4 regions of the Salirhabdus salicampi genome follow, and region 3 is predicted to be linked to each of the others. Evidence: riboswitches for the same ligand, from Rfam matches in the RefSeq annotation. Region 3 holds a riboswitch; each other region holds the start of a gene.
The links. Region 3 has a riboswitch for S-adenosylmethionine ahead of NLW78_RS03110 (methionine ABC transporter ATP-binding protein). Riboswitches for the same ligand answer to the same signal wherever they lie in the genome.

Region 1 (7,811 bases), 540 kb from region 3:
GTCCAACCAACAATTAAAACAATGAGGCCTGCAATGATCATTGATTTTGAGGCAATGGATGGACTTTTAGCACCAGCTACTCTTTGGCCTAAATCAGCAGCGGCAAGGTTGCCTAATGCGAGAACTAAATATAAAATCCAAAAGTCTGCCCCGCTTTGGTCAAATAGTCGATTCACATCCCACCAGTTAGGATTGAAAATTTCCCCTTGATTCGTAAAGATAATAACTAACGTTACCGTTAAAATACCTAACACAGATATGATTCCATTAAGCACATCTGCGTATGCTAATGACCATAATCCTCCCATAAGTGTATAAACAATCGTAAGAATTACGAAAACGATGGCACTTGCCCAAAACGGAATGTCAAAGATGACTTGGATAATATAAGCCCCACCAACGGTTAATGCACCGGCATTAAAGAAACCGAAGGCAACAATCATGATGATTCCCGCGTATGCACCTAATTTTTTGTCTGCAAAGCGTATTCCGTAATAATCGGCAATTGTCCAACCTTTTAACCTTCTAAGTGGCTTTACCCATGTGAAAGCACAAATAATCATAGCCGTTCCTAGACCACCCATTGTGGCGAATGATTCCCATCCTCCTAAGAAATAACCGGAATCCACCGCCGCAAAGTAAAACGGTGCAGCTAATAGTGCAGCCGTTAAACTCCATGTAACCAACGGTAATGGTAAGTTCCAGTTGGCAATAATGAGGTCTTCTGCGCTGTCTACCCTTTTATAGCCTTTAAAGGCAAGTAAGTAGATGGCAATCATGAAGACAACAAAAATAAACGTAATCATACTGAATCCTCCTTTTTATAGTTTAGTTCTTAATAAATAAAGTCAGAATATACTGAAAACTAAAAGCGCACTGCGGGAAACCATTTAGCAATCATAAAGGAACCAATTGCTAGCAATAACAACACAGTAAATTGGAACCGCTTACAAATTAACCGCTTAATCAAGTTGTATAAAAGGGGAGTGTTCAACTTTTAATTCCCCGGAAGACCATTTCTCCTCGATCTCATTTAATGTTGTAAACCATACCCCGGGTTTCGATTTCATATAGTGAATGAGTTCGTTTAGCATGTTAATCCGGGAACTTCTGCCAATAAGCTGCGGGTGCATCGTTAACACAAAGCAACCACCATCTTGGTACAGTCCGTCAAATTCTGCTTTCCATAGTCGATAAACTTTATCTGGTTCCTCGATGGAGAAACCGATTGGAGGTTCAGCAGAAAACGCAAATTGTTCCCAGTCATCTAGCAACCATGTGACTGGTATTTCAAGAATTTTTTCGTTATGCCCACCATCAATCGTATAAGGAACATCATTTCCCATTAAGCTAGAATCGAAGCGGAAATCATATTTTTTCAATAAGCTTGGCGTATGTCGATTTATTTCCCATAAGGGTGCTCGATACCCTTCTGGATAATAGCCCGCATATTTCTTAATTGCTTCTCTACCTTTCACTATAATCTCTTCTTCTTCTTCAAAGGTTAAGTCATCAAGGCGTTCGTGAAAGTAGCCATGATGACCAATTGGATGATTTTTCTCTACTATTCTTTCGATAACAGTCGGATCTATATTAGCTACAGCTCCTGGGACAAAAAAGTTTGCTTTCAGGTCATTCTCGCTTAACAAGGTTAAAATGCGGTTTAATCCAACGGTTCTTCCGTACGTTCCTATAGATAATAGTGACATCCGTGACTTGTTTTTCTCATTGAATGTAAAAGCTGTTTCAGCATCTACATCAAAGGATAAAACGACAGCCATCTGTTTTCCGTTGGGCCATTTCATCATATCCACCTCTTTCCCTATAAATATATAATTGTTTCTATTGGTTACGTTTATGGAATGCTAAAATAGATAGAAATTCATAAACGATGTTTGCCCCTAATTGAGCTGTAATTTCAGCATTATCTAACGCTGGCAAAACCTCAACCAAGTCAAAACCGACATAGTTTAAATCTGGTAAATGACGCACATAGTTCAGACCTTCATAGCTCGTTACACCACCAGGTTCAGGTGTTCCTGTTCCTGGTGCATATGCGGGATCAAAGAAGTCGATATCGAAGGTAAGAAATACGGGCTTCTCTCCTACCGTGCTTTTAATTTGTTCACTTAACTGTTCAGGAGATAAGGAACGAAGCTCGTCTATCGTAATCACATGGAAACCCATATTTATTGCTTCATCTACATCACTTGGATCATATACGGTTCCCCTAAGTCCAATTTGGATTGAAGTAGAGGGGTCAACAATGTGTTCTTCTAATGCTCTTCGAAAAGGTGTACCATGAGTATACTTTTTGCCCCAATAGTTGTCCCAAGTATCACCGTGGGCGTCAAAGTGAACAAGACTTAATGCTCCATACTTTTCGGACAATCCTCTTAGTTCTCCTAAAGTGACAGAGTGGTCACCACCAAGCCCAATGGGAATAATATTATGCCTTGCCAGTGCACTATAAGCAGTTTTCATAATGTCATAGGATTCGTGGATATGACCGGGTATTAGAGGTAAATCACCGTAATCAATGACAGAACAATAATCAAAGGGGTTGAGTTTATGAAAAGCGTTAGAAGGTCTTAGAAGCATAGAAATTTCACGTATTCCGGAAGGTCCGAAGCGGGATCCTGACCGGTAGCTTGCAGCAGTGTCGAAAGGTAATCCTACAATGGCAACATCTATATCCTCATGAGGATCAGTAATATAAGGCAGTTTCATAAAAGTTCTAATGCCAGTGTATCGTGGTGCATCACTATGGTGACTTGGACCATATTTAGGTTCTTTAGCCAATTTTATCCCTCCTGTTTACCCTTAACTATAAGGTAAAACAAGGGTTACACGAATAGACAAAATGTTAAGAATTTTCAATAATTACATTACTAAGTGTCTAAACGGATAGGTGATATGGCACTTTTATGTGCAACCGCCATCAAGGAAGGTAATATTTCCCCGTTATGTATGCTATAATGAAATGAATTAAATAGATTATCCAGAGTGACAGAGAGAACTGGCTCGTTGATGTCACAGCAACCTGCTTTATGTAAGGTGCTCCTACCAGCAAAGCGTCTGCTTTGAATGATAAAACCGGTCAAAAGGACTTCTTTTTGCATTCATGGCAGAAAGAAGTTTTTTTATATTTTCAAAAGGAGTGAGAAGTATGGATTTTCATGTGAGAAATGGAGAAGTCGTACAATTAACGGAGAAAGAGGCAAAACAAGTGAAGCGGAAAGGGGTTTATATTACGGAGTTGACGAAACATATGACACAAGAGGAATTGGAGGCCTTTAAAAAAGAACGTTATGAAAAATTTCTGAAACCAATAATGAATCACAACGAATCACAGCTTAAGGCGGTTCAAAACCGTAAAGAGAAATAAATACGATGAAAAGCCCAGTGAATCTGATTCACTGGGCTATCTTCATATTATTGTCTCACTAAGCCGTGAGGATCAATGACGAATTTTTTCGATGCGCCGCCGTCAAACTGTTGATATCCATTCGGTGCTTCGTCAAGGGAGATTAGGGTAGCATTTACTGCTTTCGCAATTTGTGCGCGGCCGCTTAAAATGGACATCATCAAATCGCGATGGTATTTCATGACCGGCGTTTGCCCGGTGACAAATGTGTGAGCTTTAGCCCAACCAAGTCCGAGACGAATTTTTAATGTTCCTTCTTGAGCATCTTTATCAATTCCACCTGGGTCTCCTGTTACATATAAACCTGGAATCCCAAGACGTCCACCAGCTCTCGTAATTTGCATTGCTGTGTTTAATACCGTTGCGGGAGCTTCACCAGCACCTTCACCGTGTCCACTTGCTTCAAAACCAACCGCATCTACCGCGCAATCGACTTCAGGTACACCTAAAATTTGTTCAATTTGCTCTCCTACATCTGTATGTTCCCGAAGGTTAATCGTCTCACAGCCAAAGCTTCTCGCTTGAGCTAAACGTTCTTCAATTAAGTCACCAACAATAACAACAGATGCACCAAGTAGTTGGGCAGAGTGGGCAGCAGCAAGTCCTACTGGGCCTGCGCCAGCAACATATACTGTGGAACCAGGTTTAACACCAGCGCTTACTGCACCGTGATAACCCGTTGGGAAAATATCAGAGAGCATCGTTAAATCAAGAATTTTCTCCATAGCCAGGTCTTTATCTGGGAACTTCAATAGCTGAAAATCTGCATATGGAACCATGACATATTCAGATTGGCCACCGACCCAGCCACCCATATCTACATAACCGTATGCTGATCCTGGTCGGTCAGGGTTCACATTTTCACAAATGTGAGTATCTTGCTGTTTACAACTACGGCAACGACCACATGCAATATTAAACGGAACAGACACTAAGTCCCCTTTTTTAATAAATTCTACATCACTTCCGACTTCAATCACTTCACCTGTAATCTCATGCCCTAACACTAAGCCACTAGGAGCCGTTGTCCGCCCTCTTACCATATGCTGATCACTACCACAAATGTTTGTCGTAACAACTTTTAAAATAACCCCATGATTACACTTTCTTCCAACATTCAATGGGTTTACACCCGGTCCATCTCGAAGTACTAAATCAGGATAGCTAATATCCCGAATTTCCACCTCTCCAGGTTTCACATAAACAACTCCACGATTTCCCGCCAACTGAATTCCTCCTCAAAATAATGGTGAAAATATGAAATTTTTACCATTATACGAGCTAATATGTAAAATATTACATTTAATTTTGATCATCTACTTTTATAAGTTTAAAACTATAATGTAAAACCTGCTTTTACATAATGGGAAACGTTTATGCTACCTTCAAATTGCTAATCCGAGTATAATGGCGAAGAAGAAAGGCACGGGCTTATTAATTTCGAGCAACTACAAATAATATCAAGTAGAACATACTAGGAGTGAAAGAGATGTCCAGGAGCCGCATCCAAAAGGAATACATATCGATTTCAAATGTAAATGTTTATTGTGAATATATTTTAAATGGGAAGCCGCCTATTGTACTCATTCACGGGTATTTATCATCAACCTATACCTTCAATCGACTTATGCCTCTTTTGACAGAGCATTTTTCCGTTATTGCTATAGATTTACCTGGTTTTGGGAGAAGTGAAAAATCCCGTACATTTTATTATTCCTTTGCGAACTATGGTAAATTGGTACTTGAATGTATGGATTATTTTGGAATAGAAAAGGCTTTTTTGGCAGGTCACTCAATGGGGGGGCAACTCGTAATAAATGCTGCTAAAATTGCTCCTGAAAGAGTTCAAAAACTCATCCTTCTATGTAGTTCTGGCTATCAAAAGAGAGTGAATAAATCTCTTGTTTTTAGTTCGTACTTACCTTTCTTTCATATATATGCACGACGCTATATTGGACAAAAAACAATTAGAGAAGCCTTGGAAGATGTGTTATATGATCACTCCCTTATTACAGATGAAATGATGACGGAATTTGAACGGCCACTGTTACAGAAGGATTTTTACAAATCACTGATAAGACTATTGAGGCACCGAGAAGGGGATCTACCTTCATCTGAATTAGCGAAAATTGATACCCAGGCTTTATTAATATGGGGAGAAGAGGATAAAGTCGTACCATTGAATATAGGAAAACGGTTAGTAAGAGATCTTCCAAATGCAACATTGATTTCGTATCCTCAAACAGGACATTTAATTACAGAAGAAAGACCGAGAGAACTTTTTCAGGACATTGTTTCATTCACTGATATTGGAAAATGATCAGACCCTATTATATGTTGGTTTTAATATGGGTATAGGTTTGAAAATATCATTATATTTTGCCATACGAAAACACCCCAAAAGGTTAGATTTTCACTCTAACTTTTGGGGTACAGTACCGAAAGGAGGCGTTTTTCACTTTTATAAGTCTGATAATGGTTTTACATTTTTGTTGTTTATCTGGTCATGGACTCTTAACAAGCCCCACATACCACTTTCTAAGCTCCACATAATGTTCCCTGCCCGATACATGTAGTCTCCAGGATGTTTAAACTTACCTCCTGCCCCACCTTCAATGTACGCGTCTAGTTTTGAACCTACTGTGTTCAAACCGTGTACAGAAGAATAAGCCGAGTTCATGTTATTTGGGTTGAGGCGCCATCTATGGCCATGGAGGTGGAAAGTGTGAGTCCTTCTTCTCTCTGATGGCATGAGTAATCGAATAACTACAGGGTCTCCTTTATAGGCTTCCAACATTGGAGTTGCTGGGTCACCGTAGTGACTTAAACTAAATATTTTATGGTCATGAATATTTTCAGCCCGATTAAAGAGACGTTCTGATCGATAATTAAATCCTTTAGAACCTTGATCGTAGGTGTCGGCCTCTTCTCCATTGTCAATGATTGGATCGCGTATTTCATTATTATTATTGTCTAGCAATCGTATCCCATCGTGCATAATCAATACGTGTTCTCGGAATGTCGGTAAAAATGGATTCGTTATAACAGCATTTGTTGTTGATTTTGTAGGGTGGAGTGTAGCCGGGTCTAAATAGGCTGATCCTCTTGGTTCGACAATTAGAGTACCGAATGCCCCATGGTGCTTATGATGTCGTACATCAGCCATATCCCATAAGTTGACAGCCCCAACATAATCATCAATGTACCATTGGTACGTAATTGTTTCTCCCGGTGCAATTGTTTGATCAGGGTTAAATCCAACAGTTTCGCCACTAGAAGACTTTACATCATATTGAACGAGTTGTGGATGCAGTGATATGCGTAATGAAGGATGGTAAAAGTTGTTTAATTTAATACTAGGGTAATGATGTGTATTCTTATTCTTCGGTTTGTGTAACGTATTGGCATTGAGCCGATTCGTTAACGTTACTTCAACCAAATCGCCTACATTCGCTCTAATGACCAGTGGTTCAGGATTCACCTCTCCAGATGAAATTTTCTCCACTTTTTCATCTAAGACAAAAATAATTCCGTCAGGGTCGTAATCGCCATTTTCATTATATTGAATAGGGGCTTGAATAGCTGATATGTTATATTGTTTTAGTTTAGATCCTGAAAAGAGCGTTGAATTCAATTGTGCTTTATTAGGAGGGGAACCAGTTTGTTCAGGTGAAGTTTCCTGTTTCTTGCTTTGTTCTGATCTGTTAGGAAGGGGAATTAAATTATCTACTTTTTCCTCATATGCCCTAATTAGTCCCCAAGCTCCTAACCATATATCTTCAATTGTTTCAAAGGCATATAAATAGTCACCACTTCGAGGAACATAAGTCTCAAGTGTAAAAGACTCGGATATACCGGTGTGCTGTTGGGATACAAATGGGGAATTTAAGTCTCTCTGTTCTCTTTTCCATCGTATACCATGCATATTAAAGCTATGGGATTCTTCATGTGATCCTTGGATTAATCGAATTCTAATCGAATCACCTTCATACGTCCTTAGTATTGGCGTTTCAGGATCACCATGGACAAAGGAACTAAATGAATATGCTACTTCATCGCCTGGACCTATTCGAAAAGGTAGCGGGGCATTACGATAGTTAATCGCGCTAACACCTGGATCATCTTGTGAGTCTGGAAATGGCGGTGGTTCGATAGGATTATCGTTATTGTCATATAACATGGTGAAATCTTGTGCAAATAAAGTGAAATCTCTATAGTCAGGTAATATTGGGTTTGTAACCGTAATTTGTGTGCCACAATTGACTTCGGAACCTGTTTCTGAGCTGAGAAAAGTTGAAAATCTAGGATGAATAATAGCTCCACCAAACATGCCGTGTTGTTGGTGTGAAGAAGCAAATAAGTGATCGTGATAAAATACAGCTTT
Region 2 (7,811 bases), 110 kb from region 3:
AACAGGTTCACGGGCAGTACCCATTTATCAAACAAGTTCTTACGTTTTTTCGAATACAGAACATGCAGCGGGGTTATTTTCTTTAGATGAAGCGGGGAATATTTATTCCCGTATTGGCAACCCAACTGTTGATGTATTAGAAAAACGTATTGCTTTACTCGAAAATGGTGTAGGTGCTTTAGCTACAGCAAGTGGGCAATCAGCCATCACATTATCCATTTTAAGTGTAGCGGAAAGTGGCGATGAGATTCTAGCTGCAACGAATTTATACGGGGGGACGTATAATTTATTCGCTCAAACTTTACCGCGTTATGGTGTGAAAGTGACATTTGTTGATCCAACGGATCCAAACAACTTTCGTGAAAAAATTACCGATAAAACGAAAGCAATTTATGCTGAAACAATCGGTAACCCAAGCTTACATGTGTTGGATATTGAAGCGGTGGCAGATGTTGCCCACGAAGCGGGTATTCCACTAATTGTAGATAACACATTCCCAACCCCTTACTTATGCCGTCCAATCGATCACGGTGCAGATATTGTTGTTCATTCAGGAACAAAATGGTTAGGTGGACACGGAACTTCTATTGCGGGCTTGATTATAGATGGTGGACGTTTTAATTGGGGAAATGGAAAGTTCTCTTCCTTTACAGAACCAGATCCAAGCTATAACGGGATTCGTTACTGGAACGACTTCGGTGGCTTAGCGTTTATTATGAAAGCTAGAGTTCAATTACTTCGGGACTTTGGGCCAAGTTTAAGCCCATTCAATGCATTTTTAATTTTACAAGGAATTGAAACATTACATGTACGGATGCGAGAACATTGTAGAAATGCACAACAATTGGCTAAACATTTACAGGCACACCCTGATGTGGATTGGGTAACCTATCCAGGTTTAGAAAACCATCCGTCCCATGAGCTTGCGAAACAGTACTTAGATGATGGTTATGGTGCTGTAGTTAACTTCGGCATTAAAGGTGGCCGAAAGGTAGGAGAGGCTATTATTAACAATATTTCTATTTGGTCCCACTTAGCTAATGTCGGTGATGCAAAATCACTTATAATTCACCCTGCAAGTACAACACATCAACAATTAACTGGTGACGAATTGATCGCGACAGGGGTAACTGAGGATCTCATTCGTTTATCAGTAGGAATTGAACATATCGATGATTTAACTACTGACTTGTTTAATGCGATTTCAAAAGCTACTGGTAATAAACGAGACGGTCAAAAGGTTGTCGTGAATGACGAAGGTGTCATTCGCCGTGTCTTAAAATCACCAACCATCAATGAAAATGGAGAAGAACGTCCGGTGAAAATTGCCGTTGTAGGTCTGTCAGGTAAACCAGCAAGACCGAGTTACCGTTTAGCTCGTAAAATGCAACGTTTAGGATATAAATTAATCCCAGTCAATCCCCGGGAAGAGGAGATTTTAGGAGAAAAAGTGTATCCAGATCTCATTTCTATTCCAGAACCTGTTGATATTATCCAAGTGTTCAGGAATCCAGAAGCTGCGATTGAAATTGCAAAAGAAGCGGGGGAGTTAGATCATAAAGGGATATTTTGGCTGCAAGAAGGTGTCATATCTGATGAAGCAGTAAAAATTGCTGCAGAACAAGGGTATGACGTCGTTCATAACCGCTGTACCTATAAAGAAACCCAACGTCTTCGAGGAACAATCGTTACTTACGTGTAACCATTGATTCCTGGTATATAAGCAATAAAATATCGATGATTCTCTTATCAAGAGAGGCGGAGGGACTGACCCAAAGAAGCCTCGGCAACCAGTATATTCAAATGCTAAGGTGCCAATTTCAGAGGAATGAAACATTCCGAAGATGAGAGAGCTGCAGGATTATTTGCAGCCCTTCTCACTTTGGTGGGAAGGGTTTTTTGATGGAGAAATAACCTAGTTAAACTAAGGAGGAAATGATTATGAGTCAACTTAAATTTGCTTATTGGATACCAAATGTTAGTGGAGGATTGGTTGTGTCAAACCTTCCACAAAAAACGGATTGGAGTTTTGAAGCGAATAAACGGTATGCACAGATTGCGGAAGAAGTAGGATTTGAATACGCGTTATTACAAACTCGTTTTTTTGCTAGTTATGGAGCGGAATATCAACTGGAAGCGATGACATTAGCTTCAGCTTTAGCAAGTGTAACGAAAAAATTAAACTTAATATCGGCGGTTCTACCAGGGCTATGGCACCCAGCAGTTTACGCAAAAATGCTTGCTTCCCTTGATCACATTAGTAATGGGCGTGCTGCAGTAAACGTTGTAAGCGGTTGGTTCAGGGGTGAGTTCGACGGTTATGGTGAACCGTGGCTAGAACACGGCGAGCGTTATAAACGAGCAGAGGAGTTCATTCGTGTTCTCCGCGAAATGTTTACCGCTGAAAAAGCAAACTTCCAAGGAAACTATTATCAAATTAACGATGCACCATTGAAGCCAAAACCAGAAAAAGACATTCCAATCTTCCAAGGTGGAAACTCACAAGATGCTCGTCATATGGCTTCTCGAGTTTCGGACTATTACTTTATGAATGGGAATACATTGGAAGGAATTCAAGAGCAAATTGCAGATGTAAAGGCAAAAGCAGCGGCCCAGGGCCGAGAAGAAGAAGTGAAATTTGGAATTAATGGCTTCGCCATCGTTCGTGATACAGAAGAGGAAGCGGTTCAACTTCTAAGAGATATTATTGCCAATAAAGATGAAGAGGCGGTGAAAGGATTTCAACAAGCCGTAAAAGAGGCGGGCCAATCAACAAAAGATAAGCAGGGGATGTGGGCTAACTCTACAAAAGAAGATTTGGTTCAATATAACGATGGGTTTAAAACAGGTCTCATTGGAACGCCGGAACAAGTGGCAAATCGCATTATCGAATTGAAAAAAGTCGGGGTGGACCTCGTGTTAACAGGGCATTTCCACTATGAGGAAGACTTACGATTGTTTGGAGAAAAAGTCATCCCTCTCGTTCGGGAAAAAGAAAAACGATTAACGAAAGAAGGCATCCTTGTATGAAATTATTAGGGATTTCCGGCAGTTTATCTGACCGTTCAAAAACATTTCTAGCAGTAGAGAAGGCAATCCAATTTGCAGAAGAACAATTTTTTGAGACGAAACAGGCAATTAAAGAAAAATTAAATACCGATAAGTATGATCAAACAATCGAAACGGAGATTGTAAATTTAAAAGACTATGACCTACAGTTTTGTGATGGTCGTAACCCTCTCGACTACGAAGGGGATACGAAAAAGCTTATTAAGAAAATTATCGAAGCTGATGCCTTTATAGTTGGTAGCCCAGTTTACCGCGGGTCTATGAGTGGTGCGTTGAAAAACGTCTTTGATTTAATTCCGAATAATTGTTTAGAAGGGAAAGTAATTGGTTTTATTGCTACAGGCGGAACGTATCACCACTTTTTAGCGATTGAACATCAACTCCATCCACTTGCCGGGTATTTTTCGGCTCATGTTGTACCAGGTGGTGTATATGCCCACAATGAGCACTACGACAATCAAGGGTTGATATCAGATGAAATATTGGAACGGTTACGGGTGCTATCTTACTCTGTTATTGATTTACATCACCGATTATATGATAGCCATACAATTGCAAAAAAACCTTATATTCCGAGAAAAAGTTTATCAGCTACAAAAAGTTAGTCTGTTGCCGTTATCAACTTATTACATTTTCTTCTCATTCATAGGGACATTAGTACAAAAGAGAACTCCCCCCGATCCAATAGGAAGGGGGGCTAAAACTACATAATTAGTAAAGGGGTGGAACCATTATGACGGTAACAAGTGGCATCGTAAAACCGTATGAAAGTAATTACAATTTGCAGCATTATGAGAAGGTTTACAATAATTTTTCATGGGAGTCGGTAGAGAAAGCATTCAGTTGGAGTAAGACAGGTCAACTGAACATCGCATATGAAGCAGTTGATAAGCATGTTGACGAAGGTTATGGTGATAAAATAGCCCTTCACTACGTCCATAATGAAACAGAAGTAAAATTAACTTTTGCGGATTTAAAACAACAGTCTGACCAATATGCTCAGGTTTTAAGAAAACATGGCGTAAAAAAAGGTGACCGTGTTTTTATCTTTTTACCAAAGCATCCGGACTGTTATGTTGCCATTATGGCTGTTATCAAAATAGGAGCCATTGCAGGTCCTCTTTTTGAAGCATTTATGGAGGAAGCTATTAAAGATAGAATGCAAGATTGTGGTGCGAAAGTACTGATTACGAATTCAGAGCTTGTGTCCCGTGTTCCGAGGGAAGAGCTTCCTGATTTACAAACGGTACTCATTACCGGTGAGTCTAGCGAATGTCAACAAGACGAATTGTCTTTATGGGAGGAAATCAGAGGGTTAGATGCTGAATCAGATGAAAATGTGATTGAGTGGGTAGAACGTGACGATCCAATGATTATTCACTATACATCTGGCTCTACCGGAAAACCGAAAGGCATTCTCCACGCCCATCGTGCTATGATACAACAATATCAAACTGGAAAATGGGTCCTCGATTTAAAAGAAGATGATGTATATTGGTGTACGGCACACCCAGGCTGGGTGACAGGAAGCTCCTACGGTGTGTTTGCGCCTTGGTTGAACCGCGCGACCATTATTGTCAATGGAGGGCGATTTGCGGCAGAAGCATGGTATGAATTGATTGAAAGAACGAGGATTTCTGTATGGTACAGTGCGCCAACAGCTTTTCGTATGTTAATGTCGGCAGGTGAAGAACTGCAGAAACAATATGACTTATCGTCGTTGCGACATATTTTAAGTGTTGGGGAGCCACTTAACCCTGAAGTGATTACGTGGGGGAAGAGGACGTTACAATTACGTATACATGACACGTGGTGGATGACCGAAACAGGAGCACAATTAATTGTGAATTTGCCGTCACAGCCCATCAAGCCGGGCTCAATGGGAAGACCTTTACCAGGCATAAAAGTAGAAATACTTAACGATAAAGGTGAGCCGTTACCAATAGGTGAAGTCGGACAATTAGCAATAAAAGCAAACTGGCCGTCGATTATGAAAGGGATTTGGAAGAATGAGGAAAAACATCAATCTTATTTTCCATATGACGGTTGGTATATTTCAGGTGATTTAGCTTATAAAGATGAAGACGGCTATATTTTCTTCCAAGGCCGTAATGATGATATGATTAACTCTTCTGGTGAACGTATTGGGCCATTTGAAGTAGAAAGTAAATTAATTGAACATCCAGCTGTAGCTGAAGCAGGGGTAATCGGCAAACCTAATGAGTTACGAGGAGAAATTGTTAAAGCTTTTATCGTTTTACGTAACGGTTACCAACCGAGTGATGAGCTGTTAAAAGATGTGAGAGCATTTGTCAAAACAAAATTAGCAGCCCACGCGGCACCAAGAGAAATTGAAGTACTTGAGCAACTACCGAAAACGAGAATTAGTGGAAAAATTATGCGGCGCGTCTTAAAAGCGTGGGACCTTGGAATAGACCCAGGAGATACATCAGCATTGGATGGCGGACAGAAGAAAGAGACGTTATATACAACAAAACAATAAAATACCGCTTTCAATATGGGATGGTATAAAATAGAATAAGGGTATAGGGTGTGGGGTTTAACGATGGTTAAACCCCTTTTTTTAAAGGGCGAAGTGTTGAAAATGAATTTTTAATAAGGGAGGAGAACAATGCTTGTCATAAGTAAAGAGGAACAAAAACAATTAGTTAACATGAATGAAGTGATTGATAATGCTTCGTTAGCATTAAAAGAATTCTCAGCTAACCGTACAGTAACTCCTATTCGAGCAGCACTACCATTTCACAATGGGCAAAACACATCACTAGTGATGCCGTCTGTAGCAGAAGAGTTAAAAAGTGTAGGATTGAAAGTCGTATCTGTCGCTCCAAACAATACAAAAATAGGAAAGAAGGCGATTAACGGAGTTGTCATGTTATCAGACTTTGAATCTGGTGAACCCGTAGCAATGTTGGAAGGTTCGTATTTGACAATGGTTCGGACAGGTGCATTGTCAGGTGTTGCGACGAAATATTTAGCAAGAGAAGATGCGAAAACGTTGAGCGTAATTGGGACAGGTGCACAAGCCGAAGGGTTAGTTGCTGCGGTGCTCGCGGTTCGTAATATTGAACAAATCTATCTTTATAATCGAACAAAAAAGAAAGCAGAGGAATTCGCGCGATATGTGTTTGATACATATGGAATACAAACCGAAGTAATATCGGATGCTAACGAAACCGTAAAGAAAGCAGATATTGTCGTTACCGCTACAAATGCTTTAACACCTGTGTTTTCTGATTCTTTACAACCAGGAGTGCATGTCAATGCAGTCGGCTCTTTTCGTCCAACTATGCAAGAATTACCTTCAAATGCTGTGACGTCGGCAAATAAAGTTGTAGTAGAAGCGAAAGATGCGGCGTTAGAAGAAACAGGTGACTTGCAAGTCCCAATTAGGGAAGGGTTATTCAATGAATCGGATATTTACAGTGAACTTGGCAAGGTTGTAGCTGGAGATTATCCGGGTAGAGAATCAGAAAGAGAGATTACATTATTCAAATCAGTAGGATTAGCCGTCGTTGATATTGTTGTGGCTAGATATATTTACGACAAAGCTAAGGTAAGAAATATTGGAACGAAACTTCATCTCTAATGTTAGGATATATTCACTTGGCCATGTGAGAAGTCCCGATCAAGGGCTTCTTTTTTTACTTAGAGTTAGTGAAATTTCAGGCATGCTTACTTTAATGCATTAAAAGGGTTGTGCACTACTAATCTGCATACATAAAGTTAGCAGAAATTACATAGTACCTCTAATAGATTGGGAGTCCATATAGCATAAGAGTTTTTGACTAAATGGCATCATAGTAAATATTTAACGGCAAGAATCGTATTGCCGTCTAATACGGTGTGTGTAACAATCGTAACGAAGTATTGATGACTATGGACACATTAAAAAGTTCCAATCATCTTATCGAAAACATATGTAATGAATACATTTCATTATGCGCGATGGTAAATGACATACAAATTAGACAAAATGAAAAAGGAGCTTTGATATAAATTGGATGATTTTTTTCTAATCGTGTTTTTTCTTTCCATTATCACTTGGTTTGTCGGACTTATTAGTCCACGTACAGTTTTAAAGTGGGGAAAAACAAAAACCCGTAAAAGGGTGTCCTTAATATGCGGGTCTACCCTCGTACTTAGCTTTGTAATGATTGGGATAACTGCCGAGATAGAAACAAAGACCGAGGATGTTTCAGATAAAAAGGCGAATGATGAAGAGGTTATCGTCGAAGAAACGAAAGACTTAGGAGAGAAAAAAGATAAATTAGCCGACGATGAACATTCAAGTGATGCTAATGACAACATAAAAGAAGAACAAGAAACAGAGGATCAGGCGTCCTCGACGAACAAAGAGGCGGAACCGAAAACAGAAAAAAGTCATGATGAGTTATCGATACCTCCGCCATCAGGCGAACTCGTCGTTCATTATATGGATGTTGGGCAAGGTGACTCCACCCTCATTTTGGGCCCTGATTTTACCATTCTTATTGATGCCGGACGGTACAATGCGAGTGATGTCGTTCCTTACCTTAATTCAGTAGGTGTTCAAAGCATTGATTTAATGATTGGAACGCATCCCCACGCTGATCATATAGGTCAAATGGATAAAGTACTACAAAACTTTCCTGTTAAAGAAGTATGGATGAGTGGTGACGCACATACGTCACGTACTTTTGAACGTGTCATTGATGCAATTGCAGCGTCTGAGGCTAGTT
Region 3 (7,811 bases):
TTTTGGTCTTTCATAAAGTCGTCCAACGACTCCACTCTTTCTTTAAAAACCTCCATTTCAACAATCCCTTCAATTTTTAACACAATAGCTGCTTGGGAATGAAAATGATGGCCGAATAATTCATTGATATGCTGTTTTTCATTCACCATTACCCCTCCACTTAATATTGTCGTTAATAACTCAACAATTATCGCCCACCCGAATCCTTTATGATAACCAACAGGTAAAGCAGCCCCTTTTAGTGCTTCAGTGGGATCCGTCGTGAAATTTCCATGTTCGTCAACAGCTGTATAACTGGGAATCTTTTTCCCTTCTTCAACATAAGCTTTCAAGTTCCCTACCGAATGATAAGCCATTGAGGAATCGAAATTTATGTTATATTCCTTTCCAGGCGCACCGAAACCTAGTGGATTATTTCCAATTACCGTCTTAGAAGATCCGGGCATGCTCATTACCGGTTGAGCCGAGGATAACAAAAGTGTCACATATCCTTGTTCAGACATATCCTCGATAAAAGGACTAGCAGATAAAAAATGATTGCTATTTGAGACATTACAAAATCCAATTCCAAATTTGTCTGCCAATTGCTTAGCTCTAGCTGTTATGTAATACGAACATAATTCTCCCAAACCGTTGTCCCCATCATATGATTCGATTGCCTGAAAACTGCTTTGTCGTGAAATATTCGGTTTGACATTGACTTTTTCGTTTGCGATTGCCTCTAATCTTTTCGGAAGGTCATAAATATCATGATGACCTACCCCTCTCAACGTTGCCCGCTTATAGATATCCGTCACAACTTTTGCGTCTTTCTCCTCAAGTCCGCTTGCGATGAATAATTCGCAAATATACTGAAATAAATCTTCGACATTGGTTTTCATCCTATCCCCCCTTTACGATTCACCGCTACTCTTATCGAAAGTACTCACTATATGAAACTAGTGAATGAAAAATCTAAATACTCTATAATTTAAAACATAGCATACTTCATCTCCCCCAACAATCAACATTATCAAAAAATCACTTTGATTTATGATCCTTTGTAGTAATAGGATTATGAAGATATGTTCACTGGAGTCCCAATAGGTATAATAATAGCAAGCTCTTCAACATCCGGATTAAACATACGGATACATCCTCGTGACACGTACTTACCGATGGAAGAAGGGTCATTTGTCCCATGAATGCCGTAATGTTTTTTCGATAAACTCATCCACATCGTTCCGTAGGGACCTCCCGGGTTAGGCGCTTTGTTAATGATAATAAAGTTCCCAGTAGGAGTTTGGTGTAACATACTTCCTACAGCTACCGGATAGACTTTTTGTACTTGATTGTTGTGTTTTAACGTTAACGTTCTAGCGGCTAAACTTACATAAATGGAATAAGGAATAGATTCAATCGGTGGGAAACCAGGTATGTTCAATTGTTGGCCAATGAACAAAACATCTGGATTGATATTTGGGTTAGCAGTAATTAGAGATTGGAGCGGTAATCGATAATCCTCTGCAATTGACCATAACGTTTCTCCTGCTTTAACTATGTGTATCATTTTCTCCCTCCTTACAATATATAATATGCTATTCAGATTGGAGGGAAATGTCACGAATATACACGGAGTTTTTACTTAAGTAATCATTTTACAGAAGGGGTCTTGTCATGAAAATAGCCCCTCCAATGAGAAGCGGCTCTGTTCATGCTTGAATCGAGGAAATCATGAAGGAAAAAAATAATTTTACTCAGCGCAACTATTATTTATGAAAATTTCTTTGAAAATACGATTTTCCAAAGAATTGTTATAATGGCAAAAGACAGGGTGACACTTAAGCCAATAATGAAAATACCGATAAAAACTCCCTTGCCAACTCCAAAATTAACATATTCGTCATTCGGAAAAAAGAATACTCCTAGTAGTAGATCATAGATAGCGATAGTAATAATTATCATTATTGGAAATCTAACAATAGAGCTATTAAAACGTTTCTTCAATCCATTAGTAATGAACAGTACCAGTATTCCAACTAAAGCAATTGATAGCAATATAAAACCTAAACCACCTGTCACAGTTTGTATAAAGTTCCAACTATTCATATACATATAACCTCTCTTCAAACACTCTTTCTTTATCTTTTCATAAAATATATGTTGTTGCAACAATATAAAAAGCCTATTCTAGTTAGAATAGGCTTTTCATCGTTTATCGATTTAACATCCAAGCTGGTTTTCCAAATCCTTTAAACTGTTCATCAATTGTTGCTTCAAAGTCTACAGATTTAATGGCGTCTTCGATATCTTTTACAAATTGTGCATCTAAATCTTCGGTACGTACTGCAACACGGTTACGATAGTCATCTGGCATCTCTTCTAAAGCAAGTGCATCAAGTAAGTTCATATCAGCAGCTAGAGCAAAGTTTCCAGGAACAGCGGATAAATCAACCGTTTCTACGGCACGTGGAAGCTGTGCCGCTTCAATTGGAGATAATTTTAAATTTTTATAGTTTTCTACCACATCTTTTTCAGAAGCTTTTAATGGATCTACATCTTCACTAATTTTGATTAAACCCGCAGCTTCTAAAATTAACAGTGTACGAGCAAGATTTGTCGGGTCACTTGCAATCGCAATTTCGCTTCCCTCTTCAATGTCTTCAATGGAGTCAAACTTATTTGAATAGATACCCATTGGAGCTGTCGGAACGATAATAACTTCAGATAAATCTAAATTATGTTCGGCAGAAAATGCATCCAAATATATTTTATGTTGGAACAAGTTTGCATCTAATGAACCATTAGCTAACGATTTATTCGGTTGTACATAATCACTAAACTCAACGACATCAACTGTGTATCCTTTTTCTTCCAAAATTGGCTTAATCGCCTTCGTTACCATATCACTATATGGTCCTACTGTTGCACCAAATACAATTTCCTTCTTGTCTTCAGAATCACCTGACGCATTATCACTACCACACGCTGTTAGAGCCGTAAGTAATAATACTGCTAATAATGTAAATAAACCTTTTTTCATCTTGTTGTACCCCCACTTTTTTCTTTTTTTATATAAAAATGCTAATATAGCAATTTTACCGTTTGTCTAACGCCCTTGCGATACGGTCACCTGTAAACTGTATGACTTGTACAAGAGCAATTAAAATGACGACAGTCGTAAACATGACGGTATTGTCATAGCGATAATAACCAAATCGAATCGCAAGGTCACCTATACCTCCGCCACCAACAATACCTGCCATCGCGGAATAACCAATTAGACTAATCGTTGTAATGGTTAGGCCACTGACAATGCCCGAACGGGCTTCTGGTAGAATGACATCTTTAATGATCATCCATGGTGAGGCCCCTGTTGAGATTGCTGCCTCAATAACACCTTTGTCAATCTCCCTTGCTGATGACTCTACAATTCTCGCAAAGAATGGGATCGCCGCGACCGAAAGAGAAACAGAGGCTGCCGATGGCCCAATGGTAGTCCCTACAATCCATTCCGTAAATGGTAATAAGAAAACGAGTAAAATGATAAACGGAATTGATCGAACAAGGTTCACAACAACACCTGCAATCCCTTTTATAACCGGATTCTCTAAAAACAACCCTTTATCTGTCACATATAGCAAAATGCCAAGGGGCATTCCGATCAAAATGGCAACCCCAAGGGATATACCAACCATATGTAGCGTTTGTAAAAAGGCTTTTATTAAATCTGGCCACAATTCAATAATTCTATCCATGTGAAATCACCTCCACATGTTTCGTTCGTTCATCTAAGAATTGAATAGCTTTCTCGATTTCGGAACGCTCGCCGAGCAATTCCATTACAAAAATCCCTAACGGTATATCGCCTATATATTCAATTTTTCCGTGTAAAATATTGCCCTTCACTTGAAACTGTTGTAAAGCCTCAGATACTACCGCCTCTTCAGCAACTTTCCCTTTAAATTGCAATTTCACCAATGTACCCGTTCGTTCTTGAATAATTCTCTCAGGTAAATCAAATTGAATAACACCTTCGATAAACTTTTTCGTTAAATCTTTCGTTGGGCTCGAGAAGATATCATAAACAGGTCCTTCCTCTATAACTAATCCGTCTTGCATCACTGCTGCCCGGTGACAGATTTCTTTCACGACTTCCATCTCATGAGTAATAATAACAATGGTAATATCGAGTTCTCGATTAATTTTTTTCAACAGTTTTAGTATCGACATTGTTGTACTAGGGTCTAGCGCAGAAGTAGCTTCATCACAAAGCAGCACTTTCGGGTCATTGGCTAATGCCCTCGCTATACCAACACGCTGTTTTTGCCCCCCACTTAGTTGAGCAGGATACTGATCCTTTTTATCCAGTAATCCTACCATATTTAAAAGCTTATCAACCTTTTCTACAGTCTCTTTTTCTGACTTACCAGCAGCCTTTAACGAGAAGGCAACATTTTCTGCCACAGTCTTTGCCGAGACTAAGTGGAAGTGTTGAAAGATCATACCAATTTTTTGGCGGGCTTTCCGTAACTCCTTGCCTGACAATGCTGTCAGCTCTAAATCATCGACAAAAACTTTGCCGGTTGTAGGCCTTTCAAGTAAGTTTATACAGCGGAGAAGGGTACTCTTACCGGCACCGCTATAGCCAACAATACCAAAAATTTCACCTTGCTCAATTGATAACGTAACATTGTCCACGCCAATAACTTTCGACTTCTTCTTCGTTACGTACTCTTTTACAAGGTTTTCTATCCTTATCATGGTTGAGTCACCTCATTAATTGTCTAATGCTATAAAGCTATAAAGCTATAAAGCTTTAATCTGTAAAAATCCCTCTTTCATTCGAAAGAGGGTTCATATTGAATCCTTATCTTTCAGAATGAAACACATTCTGCAGGAAGTAGCACCACTCCACACGGAAGGTTGCCGGACGTCTTAGGGCCTGTTCCCTCAGTCACTCTGGATAAGTTATTATTTAGTTAAATGATAATGAATATCCTATCGTAGTCCAAAAGTATTGTCAATTAAATTTTACAAAAAAAACGATGATTTTACCTTTTGAAAATTTTCAGATTACGGATTCGTTCAACAGCCTCTTTTAATCTACTTTCATCCGCTAGTAATCCTACTCGAACGTAGCCTTCACCGTTCCTACCGAAGCCAATTCCTGGTGCAACAACGACATGTGCTTTATGCAAGAGTAGATCAGCAAATTCTTCAGATGTATAACCATCCGGCACTTTTAACCAGGAGAAGAAGGAGCCCTTTGGTGCTTCCACTTCCCACCCAATTTCTTTTAATCCATTAATCAATACATTTCTCCGTGACTCGTAAAGTTTTGTCATATCTTCTGTACATTGTTGTGGACCTAGTAAAGCATCCGCTGCTGCTTTTTGAATTCCTCCAAACAAGCTTACGTAAAAATGATCCTGAATCAACTCTATCGCTCGAATTACATCCGGATGTCCGACAGCAAAGCCGACCCGCCAACCTGCCATATTATATGATTTTGAGAGAGTGTATATCTCTATCCCAACCTCTTTCGCTCCGGGTGTTTGTAGGAAGCTAATTGGTTTTTTTCCATCAAAACCGATCGTAGCGTATGCGAAATCATGGACAACGCAAATATCATATTTATTTGCTAGATTCACGGTCTCTTCAAACAATTCTTCTGTCGCTATTCCTGCAGTTGGATTGTTAGGGTAATTAAGAAACATAAGCTTTGCTTTTTCGAAAATTCCCTGCGAAATATCTTGATAATTCGGTAAATAATCATTCTTTTCTAGAAGAGGCATTGTTTCCATTTTTGCATTGGCCATCGCAATACCAGACCAATAATCTGGATAACCTGGATCAGGTACTAATGCAACATCTCCTTTATTTAATAGACATTGGCTAATTTCAACTAATCCTGCTTTTCCTCCAAACAAAACCGCGACTTCTATATCGGGATTCACATCAACATCATATTCTCGTTTATAAAAAGTTGCTGCTGCATCCTTTAGAAATTGATGACCACGAAATGGCGAATACCCGTGGTATGCAGGATTAGCTGCTGCCTCTTGTAATGATTGTACAATGTGGTCAGGAGTAGGTTGATCTGGATTCCCTTGTCCAAGGTTAATCACATCATGACCTTCGGCTTGGAGGTTTTGTACCTTCCTCGTTAAACTTGCAAAAAATTGCTTCGGTAGCCGTTGTAAGGCATCGGAAAATTGAATTTGTTTCATTCCATCACTTCCCATTTGCTCAAATAAATTCTAACTATTTATGTTAGCGACTCAGGACTTAGTTGTAAAGGACTTTTTTAAATTTTCAAAGTTGACAGAATTCCATTTCCAATGACATAATAACGTTATCTTTTTATACATTACTTTTTATAGTATGTGGAGTGGTCTTATGAAACTTTCTGTTTCACTTCTTCAAATGGATATTGTCTTTGGAAAACCAGAAGAAAACCGAAAAAAAGTTCAAGATTTCGTAAAACAAGCTATGCGAGATAAACCAGATGTGATCGTTCTTCCCGAACTGTGGGACACCGGCTATGATTTAACAAGACTCCAAGATATTGGAGATGTTGATGGTAAAGAAGGAATGGCATTACTTTCATCATTAGCAAAACAATACAATGTTAATATTGTTGGTGGTTCTATTGCGAAAAGGACAGATGAAGGTACAACGAACACAACATTTGTATTTGACCGGCAAGGAAATAATGTTGGGGAATATAGTAAAGTACATCTATTCCGTTTAATGGATGAGGAAAAATATTTAGTACCTGGAGAGTCAACTGGATTTTTTCACATTGATGAGGTGTCCTGTGCTAATTTTATTTGTTATGATATTCGCTTTCCAGAGTGGGTACGATTACACGCAGCAAAGGGTGCCCATGTTCTATTTGTTACGGCAGAATGGCCGAAACCACGTGTAGAACATTGGCGTTCCTTACTAATTAGCCGTGCAATTGAAAACCAAAGTTATGTCATAGCATGTAATCGGGTAGGCCATGACCCAAATAATGAATTTGGTGGACACTCCATGATTATTAGTCCGTGGGGGGAAATCGTTGTCGAAGGCGATACATCAGAAACGATTTTAAATGGAACGATTGATGTTCAAGATGTAGAACACGTCCGAAAAACGATTCCAATTTTCGAGGATCGATTGCCCTCTTTATATGAAAAATACGAAAAAAACTAGCTAAACATTAAAAACGAGGGACAAATCCCTCGTTTATTTTTTCCTCTTATATTACAATTAACGCCCTTTATAATCCGTCCTTAATCGTACAAAATATTCGACTCTTTTTCACAATCTGTCTCAACTTCATTATGTCATTTGTATCTTAAATATAAAAAACCTCCTCATTTAATAAAGTTAATTCTTGATCCTATATTGCAATTGTATGGAGTGGAAAAAACTTTAGATTGCATATCATTTCAGTTTAAAGGGTTGAATTCCGATACATTCAAAATCATTCCACCTTTTCCACACGACGATATTTTAATAGTAGTAGTAAGAACATAATATATAGCAAAAAAACGACTAGAATAAGAATCAGGATAAGTCCGTTTAACAGGCTATTATGAAAGTTCATGGTGAAGGGTAAGTACATCTCAGTGATAAGTACAACAATTATATACAGTGGAAACAATCTTGAAGTTTGTTGAAAAAGGGAGTGATGATTGAAATGTGACGCTACTTTTAACATGTACTGAAATAAATGGTAGGTTAAGATGATATACATGAATCCAACTCCATTGTTATATATCCCCCACCATGACCACTCGTCATGAATGTCAAACTTAGGATAAAACATTGACGGAAGC
Region 4 (7,811 bases), 160 kb from region 3:
TTTAAAAATATATATGGTAAAAGAAGTAAAACTAACGTTTAGTATTTTTTTACTATATGCGATTCTTGTCGAGAGAGAAGGTAGGTATAGGACACCACCCCTTTTTTATATGTATGTAGTATGGAGATTTTTTTGTAATTACCTTCCATCGGAACAAACGAAGTGGGGTGGAGGATGTTCAATGATCAAAGACGAATTCCAGTCATTTGCCGGGGATGGGCAGTAACTTTCATACTTATAATGACCCTTTTCACTGCCTGTGAAGCTGAAACGAAACAAGCACAAAGAGTAGAATCATTAATAAATGAAAAAAATGCACATTTGCAAAATGTTTATTTTGAAGTTGAGCAATACGGTGAAAAAGTACTTACTTTCTTAACTATTCTGGATGAGCGAAACGAAGCATTTTTGAATCATGCAAAAAAAGGAAAAGATAACGTTAAGATGTATGAGGATCAAGATTACGTAAATATGGGTTATTATATTGGGACAACATTAAAACAATTAGAAAAGGAATTTTTAAAGGAAGTTACAGAACCACCATTGCCTCTGACAAAAGCACACCGAATGTTAAAAGATACCGTCTATTCTTATACGAACGTAGGGGAAAATTATAAACGGGTTATGCAATTAATGGAACAAGGTGAAATTGAGGATGCTATGTTTTTTTTGGAAGTGACTCGAGATTGGGTGAAAAGTGCTACTGATACCCTTGATAAAGTGAAGGAGGAAATGGAAAAAGTGAAGGAGCAGTATTATCCATAATGTTCTTAATTTAATGAAGTAATGAGAAATATAACGGAACAAGGTCGTACATTCGACAATTTCACATACTATCGATGAACGTCTACATTGTCGGCATCTTCATTGGTTAGAGAATACATTTCAATCAAAATCTTGAAAAAATATTCCCGAAAATGTACGAAAAAGTCTAACTTTTTGCTAAAATGAACCGTAAAAGAAATGGAGGATGAGGACAATGAATGAAAAAGTAGTTTGTCATAATGCACCTGCTGCAATTGGACCATATTCACAAGCGATTAAAACAAAGGATTACATATTTATATCTGGACAAATCCCGTTAAATCATGAAACAGGTGAAATCCCCGAGCAGTTTGCTGATCAAGTAGAACTTGTACTACGAAATATTAAGGCTATTGTGGAAGAAGCTGGATCATCTTTGGAAGATGTAGTGAAAACAACGGTTTTTCTATCGGATATAAATCATTATGCTCAATTTAACGAAATTTATAGTACATATTTCGGTGACATTATGCCAGCACGTTCAGCAGTTGAAGTATCCAAGCTTCCGAAGGACGTTCAGGTTGAAATTGAAACGATAGCATTAACAAAAGAGTAAAGGTTGGAGAGGAGAACCGACATGACTACAATTGGGTTAATTCGTCATGGCGTTACAGATTGGAATGTTCAACGACGGGCACAAGGCCAAACAGATATCCCATTAAATCAGGATGGCTTAAACCAAGCACAAGCATTGGCAAGACGTCTTCTAGGAGAACAGTGGGACATGGTCGTTAGTAGTGATTTGTCTCGGGCATATGTTACTGGGAAAACGGTTGCCAACCTTCTCCAAATTCCAATTATAAAAGATACACGTCTGCGGGAAATGTACTTTGGTGAAGTGGAAGGATTAACGAAAGAAGAGCGGATTGAGAAGTGGGGACCACAATGGAAACAGTTTGATCACGGTGGCGAAACGAATGAAGAGGCCCGCTCACGAAGTGTGGACTGTGTGGAAGAAGTTTGCCTGCAACATCCTAACAAGCGCATTTTATTTATAAGTCATGGAGCTACATTGAATCAGTTAATGATAGGTTTGATGAAGGATGAAACGTTTGATGTAAGCTTTTCAAATACATCCATTTCAGTTTTACAAAAACAAGCCGATAAATGGTCGTTACAGGTGTTAAATTGTGCGAAACATTTAGGTGAAGGTGTAAGGTAATTAAGGACATCCCAAAATGGGATGTCCTTAATTTTTCGATGCTTATTAGGTGTGTAGCTTGTAGTATCAAATATGGTGTTGAGCAAAACGGTGATGAAAATGGATGAAGCAATTAACTTTAATAAAATGCCATTTCGTTATTAAATTAAATTTAAATCCACTTCCACCCTCCATCAATCCATTTCGTGAAAATTAGTTATACTTCATTATAGTACAGTTGTCCTCTTTCACAACAGTTGGAAACCCGTGCGGCTCATGAAAAATAAAACAAGTGATTATCTCTTTTGGTATAAATATCCGGAACAACATTTCTGACAGCGAAAGTCGATTTTTTCATGACAAGGTCCACAAACGCGAAAACGACAGTTATTACATTCAAACCAAAGCCATTCCTTAAATAATGTCGTATTACAGTTATTACACAAGACTACCATCTCTACATTCCCCTTTTTTCGTTTTTTCTTTATTATACGAATTCCAGATTCCAAAATATGATAGTTAGTTGAGATTCAAATAGTATTACTAGTCACATCGTATGGAATGACAGGTTGCAGGAAGATCGGTGTGGTCTTACTCAGTTAATATAGGTGATTTTTAAAAAATACGAAACTAGTTTGTTCAAGCCTGGAATGGAACTGAATACACTGTATAGGAGGGAGGATGTTAGGTGTGGGCATGTATGTATGGAATATCGTCATCTGGTTATGGATGCTTTTAATGGTGATTTATATTATGAGAATAATGCGAGGGCGTAGTGATCGGCATGTGGCAAATGTTTGTCTTGGTATGATAATGTCATTTTATATAGCCATAGTAACAAATCTCTATGTAAGTACATTAGTGTCTTTCTTTATTGCATTTTTAATTGGGGTTTCCATTATTCTAACAACTACAAATAGTCTAGCAGTAAATACGATATTAAATGGCGTTACGCAATGTATAATGTCCTCGTTAATGGGGGGGATGGTACCAATGATGGTTACATATGAACAATGGCTTGTCATGTTACAGCTATTTACAATTTTAACGTATTTTCTTTTTTTATTAATGATATTGTCTTTTCATACTAGGACATTGAAATGGTTTGCATTCCATATTATTACATTTTTTATGTTTGGTGTCACGTTATGTTACATAAACTTGTAACATTTTCACTAATTCTTAATAATCTTTTAAAATAAATGAATGGAGTCTTATGTTACGATTAAGGAGGTTAAAATAGAGCGGAAGGTGTTGAGGGGATTGGTAAGAATTATGCTTAGTGTATCGATTGGTGTTATAGCTGGTTTTACCGGAGGATTAACGTTAGACCGGAAATTTCACCCAGATTACTTTATTTTAGGTACCCTTATCTCCTTGTTGATCATCTTCTGTTGGGAAATAAGACGTGTGCACATATTGGAAAAAACCAATGAGTCTGAAAATCAACAAGCATAAGCCAGTATCATAAAATGGAATCAACTTGAACGTTTAACTTAAATATGATATGTTTTTATTACAATACAATACTTATCAAGAGTGGATGAGAGAACTGGCTCGACGATTCCACAGCAACCTGCCTATGCAAGGTGCTCCAACCAGCAAAGCTGTCGCTTTGGGTGATAAGGAACGGAAACGGTTCTAAAGGTTCTTTTTGCCCTCGGCGAAAGGAGCCTTTTTTATTATGGACCCTTGTAAAGAATTGTAAAACAGCAATTAAAGGAGTCGTTACTATGGACGCAAACAGAGGTTTTATGGCAAAACAAATGGATATCGACGTATTTACAAGACATGTACTCGATTGTATCCGCCGGGAGTTAAAGGAACAAGGTCGGATCGTGTTAGCTGAAATAAATAAACATGGAAACGGAAATGTAGAGATTCGTATTCGAGAAGGCAAGGAAAGTTACTTTTTGATGACAAACTGGGGTGAGTTACGAGCGTTAAAAAAGAAAAATCCGTACGCGGTTGATAGAATGCTCTTACAAAAGCTTGAAGAGGCAGGGTTGAAAATAGAAGAACGAGATAGTCAATACTTACAAACGGTGTTACAAGTAAGTTAACAAACAAAACGCTCTTAGGGCGTTTTGCAGTTTGTAGAGAAACCTAGGTTTTTCTACAAGCTTTTATTTTGTCCTTCGATTTAGGGCGAATACCACTCGCTTTCCGCGGACGAACGCCCGAGCCTCCCCGGAAAAGCGCCTGCGGGGTCTCGGGTCGCTCGTTTTTCCGCCGGAGTCTCGCGGTATTCGCTGCCTTTGATCCCCATCACGATCAGTAGTCGTGTAAGTGGGTTCTTCTCCTTTTGCAATGACTCCAAATATATTCCTTTGGGCTTAACCAGGGCAAAAGGGATTAGTTAAGTATCCAGCATCTAAACGAACAGCTTTTACATTAAACCTAAATCTTTCAATTTGCCTATTTAACCGTTGCGGTGAATGGTAAAGTGTATGTATAAAAATCAAGCTGCCGAGACTTTCTCTACAGATTGCAAAACACTTTAGGGCGTTTGTTTTTTACACATCGATTTTCATCGTATCATACGCGAATTCGATATTGTATTCATCTTCACGCAACTTCTTTTCCAACACTTTAAAATCGTTATAACTAAGCCCATCAGGTTCCTCAATATGAGTAATAATCGTTCTTTTCGGTTGCAATTGTTTTACTACTTGTAATGTATAAGCAAATGTAGCTTCCGACTGCAATAGTGGATGGTCTTTTTGAATGAGTCGCTCTCCATTTAACGGGTGAAACTCGCAAATACCAAGTGGTAAAATTGCTACGTCAATACCTTGCAATGATTTTGGAGGTGTCCATTGGTACAATTCATCAGGCACAATCAACACCCGTTTGTTTTCTTCCTCCAGTAAAAAACCATAAACATAATCTTCCGCTAAACGAAAAGGAAGGATGGTAGATCCGTTTAATTCAAAGGTATCTCCATCTTGAGGTAGGTGGAGACGGATAAACCCTTCATCGCTGAAATACTGTAAATGCTCATGAATTCCTAAGCGATGTTGAAAGTCTTTCGCTACTTGTTCTGGCAAGTATACATCAGTTGTTTGATGGTTAGGGGGAAAGTGTAACCAATCCGCATTCATTGATTCAAGCACACGTAGCCCTTGGACATGGTCTGGATGCCAGTGGGAATAACATACCCCATCAATAGTAGTAATATTTGATCGATTAAGTTGTTCGTAACTATGTTCAGAAGTATCTAATAATAAATTTGGTCCGTGAATAAACAAGCCAGGGCCAGTACGGCTATAGGGTATACCTTTTTCTTTTGCTTCTACACAAACTGAACATTGACAAAGGGGACGAGGTATCGGAACTGCACCCGCTGTACCAAGAAATTCAATTCTCATGTCGATTCCACCTTTTTGTATTGATACGTAATAGTTTATATGGAACCCAATTATTGGTAAAGAGGTTATTTTAATTGTAGTTTGCCAACGTTTGAATTTTCCTAGAGGAATGGAAAAGGATTGAATCGCCAGAATCTAGAAAAAGAAAAACGACCCGGACAAATCTAACGGGTTCGGCTTAAGAGTACAAAACAGAAAATAAGCCAAATAGCATTCCGATGACAATAGAATTGGAATGCTATTTTTTTGTTGATATAAAGGAACAAGCTCCCCGAATAATAAGTGCTTTGTAACTTTTTTCTTTTTTATGAAACCTTTTTTCATTATTTCCGTCTATTTAGTACGTTTTTATAAGAGGAGGGAGTATTTTGCATGATTAATTTAACCCCTTTGGATATATTTAGGTTATATTTTCACGCTAAAAACGTAAAAGACTCTGAAACGATTTACAACCTTTATATAAAGGGCGAAAAATACTTTACTCCATCTAAAGAAGAGTATTATGGAGATCCCGAATTTTTTGGAGCTAATTTTACCGATAATGATGAAAAATTATATGATGAATTACAACAAATCGAAGAATTTAAAGTTAAATATATAGATGAGAATGAAGCAGCAATTACTTGGGAGACATCAAACCAATCACTAAATGCATTTAGATTAATCAAGGATACTAATCAAGACGTTTGGAAAGTAAGTTGGCTACCAATGCAATAATTGACAGTTGTTGAAAAAATAAATCCGAATGTTTTTATTCAAGTTAAAACTAGCTAATAGTTTGACGTGCTGGATAGACTTTCATGTTGTCGTGTTAAGTTTAACAAGAGAATAGAAAGAAACGCTCCCAGTTTTTCATATTCGGAGCGTTTTTCTATGCTAACTATGATGTGTTTACGTTGCTGAATTGAGTGTTATAACTAATGTTGTTTAACGTTTTATTTGCAATTTTGTAATTCTAGTATACCCCGGATCAATCCGCGTTGTTTTTTCTTAAATTAATGTTTCATTAAACGGATTTTCGTTTCTGTTTCCACATGATATACCGGAACCGGATAAAACAGCCTACACAAAAACCTAACAAAGCTATTCCAGCTGCCAAAATAACCATAAGGTTTAATACGATTGAGGCTGTTGAGTAGCCAAGGGAATAAAACAGTATAGATAAACCAATTAAAATGGTAGCAATCCATTGATTAAATAATTGTTGATCACGATCTTCCAGTATATATTCGTTAGTTTGTTTCCGTAATAGTGGCTTTGTCATGAGTATGATTGGGTTACGTTTTGTTATAACTGTAATGAGTCCGATGATAAAAGGGAGAATTAGCATAGACGGGATAAATATACCAGTCGTTACAGTGAATACGATAAATAATTGGTTGAATTTTACGAGTGGTTTAGGTATTCCCATGATTTGTTCTCCTCCTTTCTATTCTTTATTATACTTATTAATTTACTCGGAATAAAGAGGGATGTTATGCACATCTATCTAATTTGCGAATGAATTTGTCATTTATCGTCCATCCTATAGAGGAACGTTCAAACATAACTGGAGGGAAATAGACATGACAAACAAATCAATCGATCAGGAGAAAGGGGAATATCGAAAGGGGAAATCGTTACATATTAGTGATACGATGTACTGCTGGACATACTTGTCGATGTTAGAGGAATTCAAAGGTATAACGGATTCGACTGATATACAAGAAGATGAGGAACTCGTGCAGTTTATTCAAGTTGTACAGGAATTGACGGAAGGGCAGCGAAGCAAGCTCGTTACATTTATGGAAGAAGAAAAGTTATACCTATCTAAAGACAAGGAAAAGAAATCGACTGAACAGACCGATGTCATCACATCTAAACAATTACAAAATAATCGGGATATTGCGCAAACGGTAAATGCAAAATTGACTGCATGTGTAACCATTTGTGGTACAGCGATTGCAAAAGCTAGTCGTAAAGATTTAGCGGAGCTATATTTTCAATTTTTTACCGAAATGATGAAATATGCGACGAAATGTAAAGCATTGTTAGGGAAAAGAGGTTGGTTACAACTGGCTCCAAATAAAGGGACTACTCCTTTGACACGAGACCAAGCTTAAAATCAGCATTTAAACACGCTTCAAAATGGGGCGTGTTTTTATTTTTTCTATCAAAGCATTTACACAGGCTAGAGGAGAAATGGTTTTGTTGTATATATACCTAGTTTAATAGAAAGGGCTCATGTATACTAAATTACATAATATTTTAATTGTCACCGTGCAAGGGGGATTAGGATGTATTGTACTCAATGTGGTAATCTACTAGAAAAGAATAGCAGTTTTTGTGCTAATTGTGGTATGAAAGTGGAAAAGCGTAATCAAATAGATACATCTAACAAAAAAAGTAATGTTTTATATCAAAATGAGAAGAATCAATATAACTCCGAGCCTGTTCAAAACCAAACTCAATATTCACAGCAAACTACTGATTCTGGGAGAACGTTAAAGGATAAG

Region 1: it holds a riboswitch for S-adenosylmethionine, as region 3 does, so the genes downstream of both, NLW78_RS00325 (hypothetical protein) here and NLW78_RS03110 (methionine ABC transporter ATP-binding protein) in region 3, are expected to answer to the same signal.
Region 2: it holds a riboswitch for S-adenosylmethionine, as region 3 does, so the genes downstream of both, sfnG (dimethylsulfone monooxygenase SfnG) here and NLW78_RS03110 (methionine ABC transporter ATP-binding protein) in region 3, are expected to answer to the same signal.
Region 4: it holds a riboswitch for S-adenosylmethionine, as region 3 does, so the genes downstream of both, NLW78_RS03920 (hypothetical protein) here and NLW78_RS03110 (methionine ABC transporter ATP-binding protein) in region 3, are expected to answer to the same signal.

Annotation. Positions count from the first base shown of each region.
Region 1 is NZ_JANBWE010000001.1:56,089-63,899, forward strand. It holds gene NLW78_RS00310 (sodium:solute symporter family protein) at 1-806, opposite strand, end outside; gene NLW78_RS00315 (polysaccharide deacetylase family protein) at 963-1,805, opposite strand; gene speB (agmatinase) at 1,843-2,802, opposite strand; SAM riboswitch class I at 2,995-3,097, shown strand; gene NLW78_RS00325 (hypothetical protein) at 3,170-3,388, shown strand; gene fdhA (formaldehyde dehydrogenase, glutathione-independent) at 3,436-4,653, opposite strand; gene NLW78_RS00335 (alpha/beta fold hydrolase) at 4,917-5,747, shown strand; gene NLW78_RS00340 (multicopper oxidase domain-containing protein) at 5,889-7,811, opposite strand, start outside.
Region 2 is NZ_JANBWE010000001.1:703,794-711,604, forward strand. It holds gene NLW78_RS03660 (PLP-dependent aspartate aminotransferase family protein) at 1-1,702, shown strand, start outside; SAM riboswitch class I at 1,744-1,851, shown strand; gene sfnG (dimethylsulfone monooxygenase SfnG) at 1,942-3,030, shown strand; gene NLW78_RS03670 (NADPH-dependent FMN reductase) at 3,027-3,674, shown strand; gene acsA (acetate--CoA ligase) at 3,803-5,572, shown strand; gene NLW78_RS03680 (ornithine cyclodeaminase family protein) at 5,702-6,679, shown strand; gene NLW78_RS03685 (MBL fold metallo-hydrolase) at 7,091-7,811, shown strand, end outside.
Region 3 is NZ_JANBWE010000001.1:592,098-599,908, reverse strand. It holds gene NLW78_RS03135 (Ldh family oxidoreductase) at 1-881, opposite strand, end outside; gene NLW78_RS03130 (L,D-transpeptidase family protein) at 1,055-1,549, opposite strand; gene NLW78_RS03125 (hypothetical protein) at 1,753-2,088, opposite strand; gene NLW78_RS03120 (MetQ/NlpA family ABC transporter substrate-binding protein) at 2,195-3,022, opposite strand; gene NLW78_RS03115 (methionine ABC transporter permease) at 3,078-3,737, opposite strand; gene NLW78_RS03110 (methionine ABC transporter ATP-binding protein) at 3,730-4,743, opposite strand; SAM riboswitch class I at 4,847-4,952, opposite strand; gene NLW78_RS03105 (pyridoxal phosphate-dependent aminotransferase) at 5,034-6,212, opposite strand; gene NLW78_RS03100 (carbon-nitrogen family hydrolase) at 6,382-7,182, shown strand; gene NLW78_RS03095 (hypothetical protein) at 7,457-7,811, opposite strand, start outside.
Region 4 is NZ_JANBWE010000001.1:750,745-758,555, forward strand. It holds gene NLW78_RS03895 (hypothetical protein) at 175-765, shown strand; gene NLW78_RS03900 (RidA family protein) at 980-1,360, shown strand; gene NLW78_RS03905 (histidine phosphatase family protein) at 1,382-1,966, shown strand; gene NLW78_RS03910 (hypothetical protein) at 2,636-3,112, shown strand; gene NLW78_RS03915 (hypothetical protein) at 3,209-3,403, shown strand; SAM riboswitch class I at 3,473-3,574, shown strand; gene NLW78_RS03920 (hypothetical protein) at 3,679-4,008, shown strand; gene NLW78_RS03930 (MBL fold metallo-hydrolase) at 4,462-5,316, opposite strand; gene NLW78_RS03935 (hypothetical protein) at 5,689-6,033, shown strand; gene NLW78_RS03940 (DUF4395 domain-containing protein) at 6,323-6,727, opposite strand; gene NLW78_RS03945 (DUF3231 family protein) at 6,882-7,418, shown strand; gene NLW78_RS03950 (zinc-ribbon domain-containing protein) at 7,593-7,811, shown strand, end outside.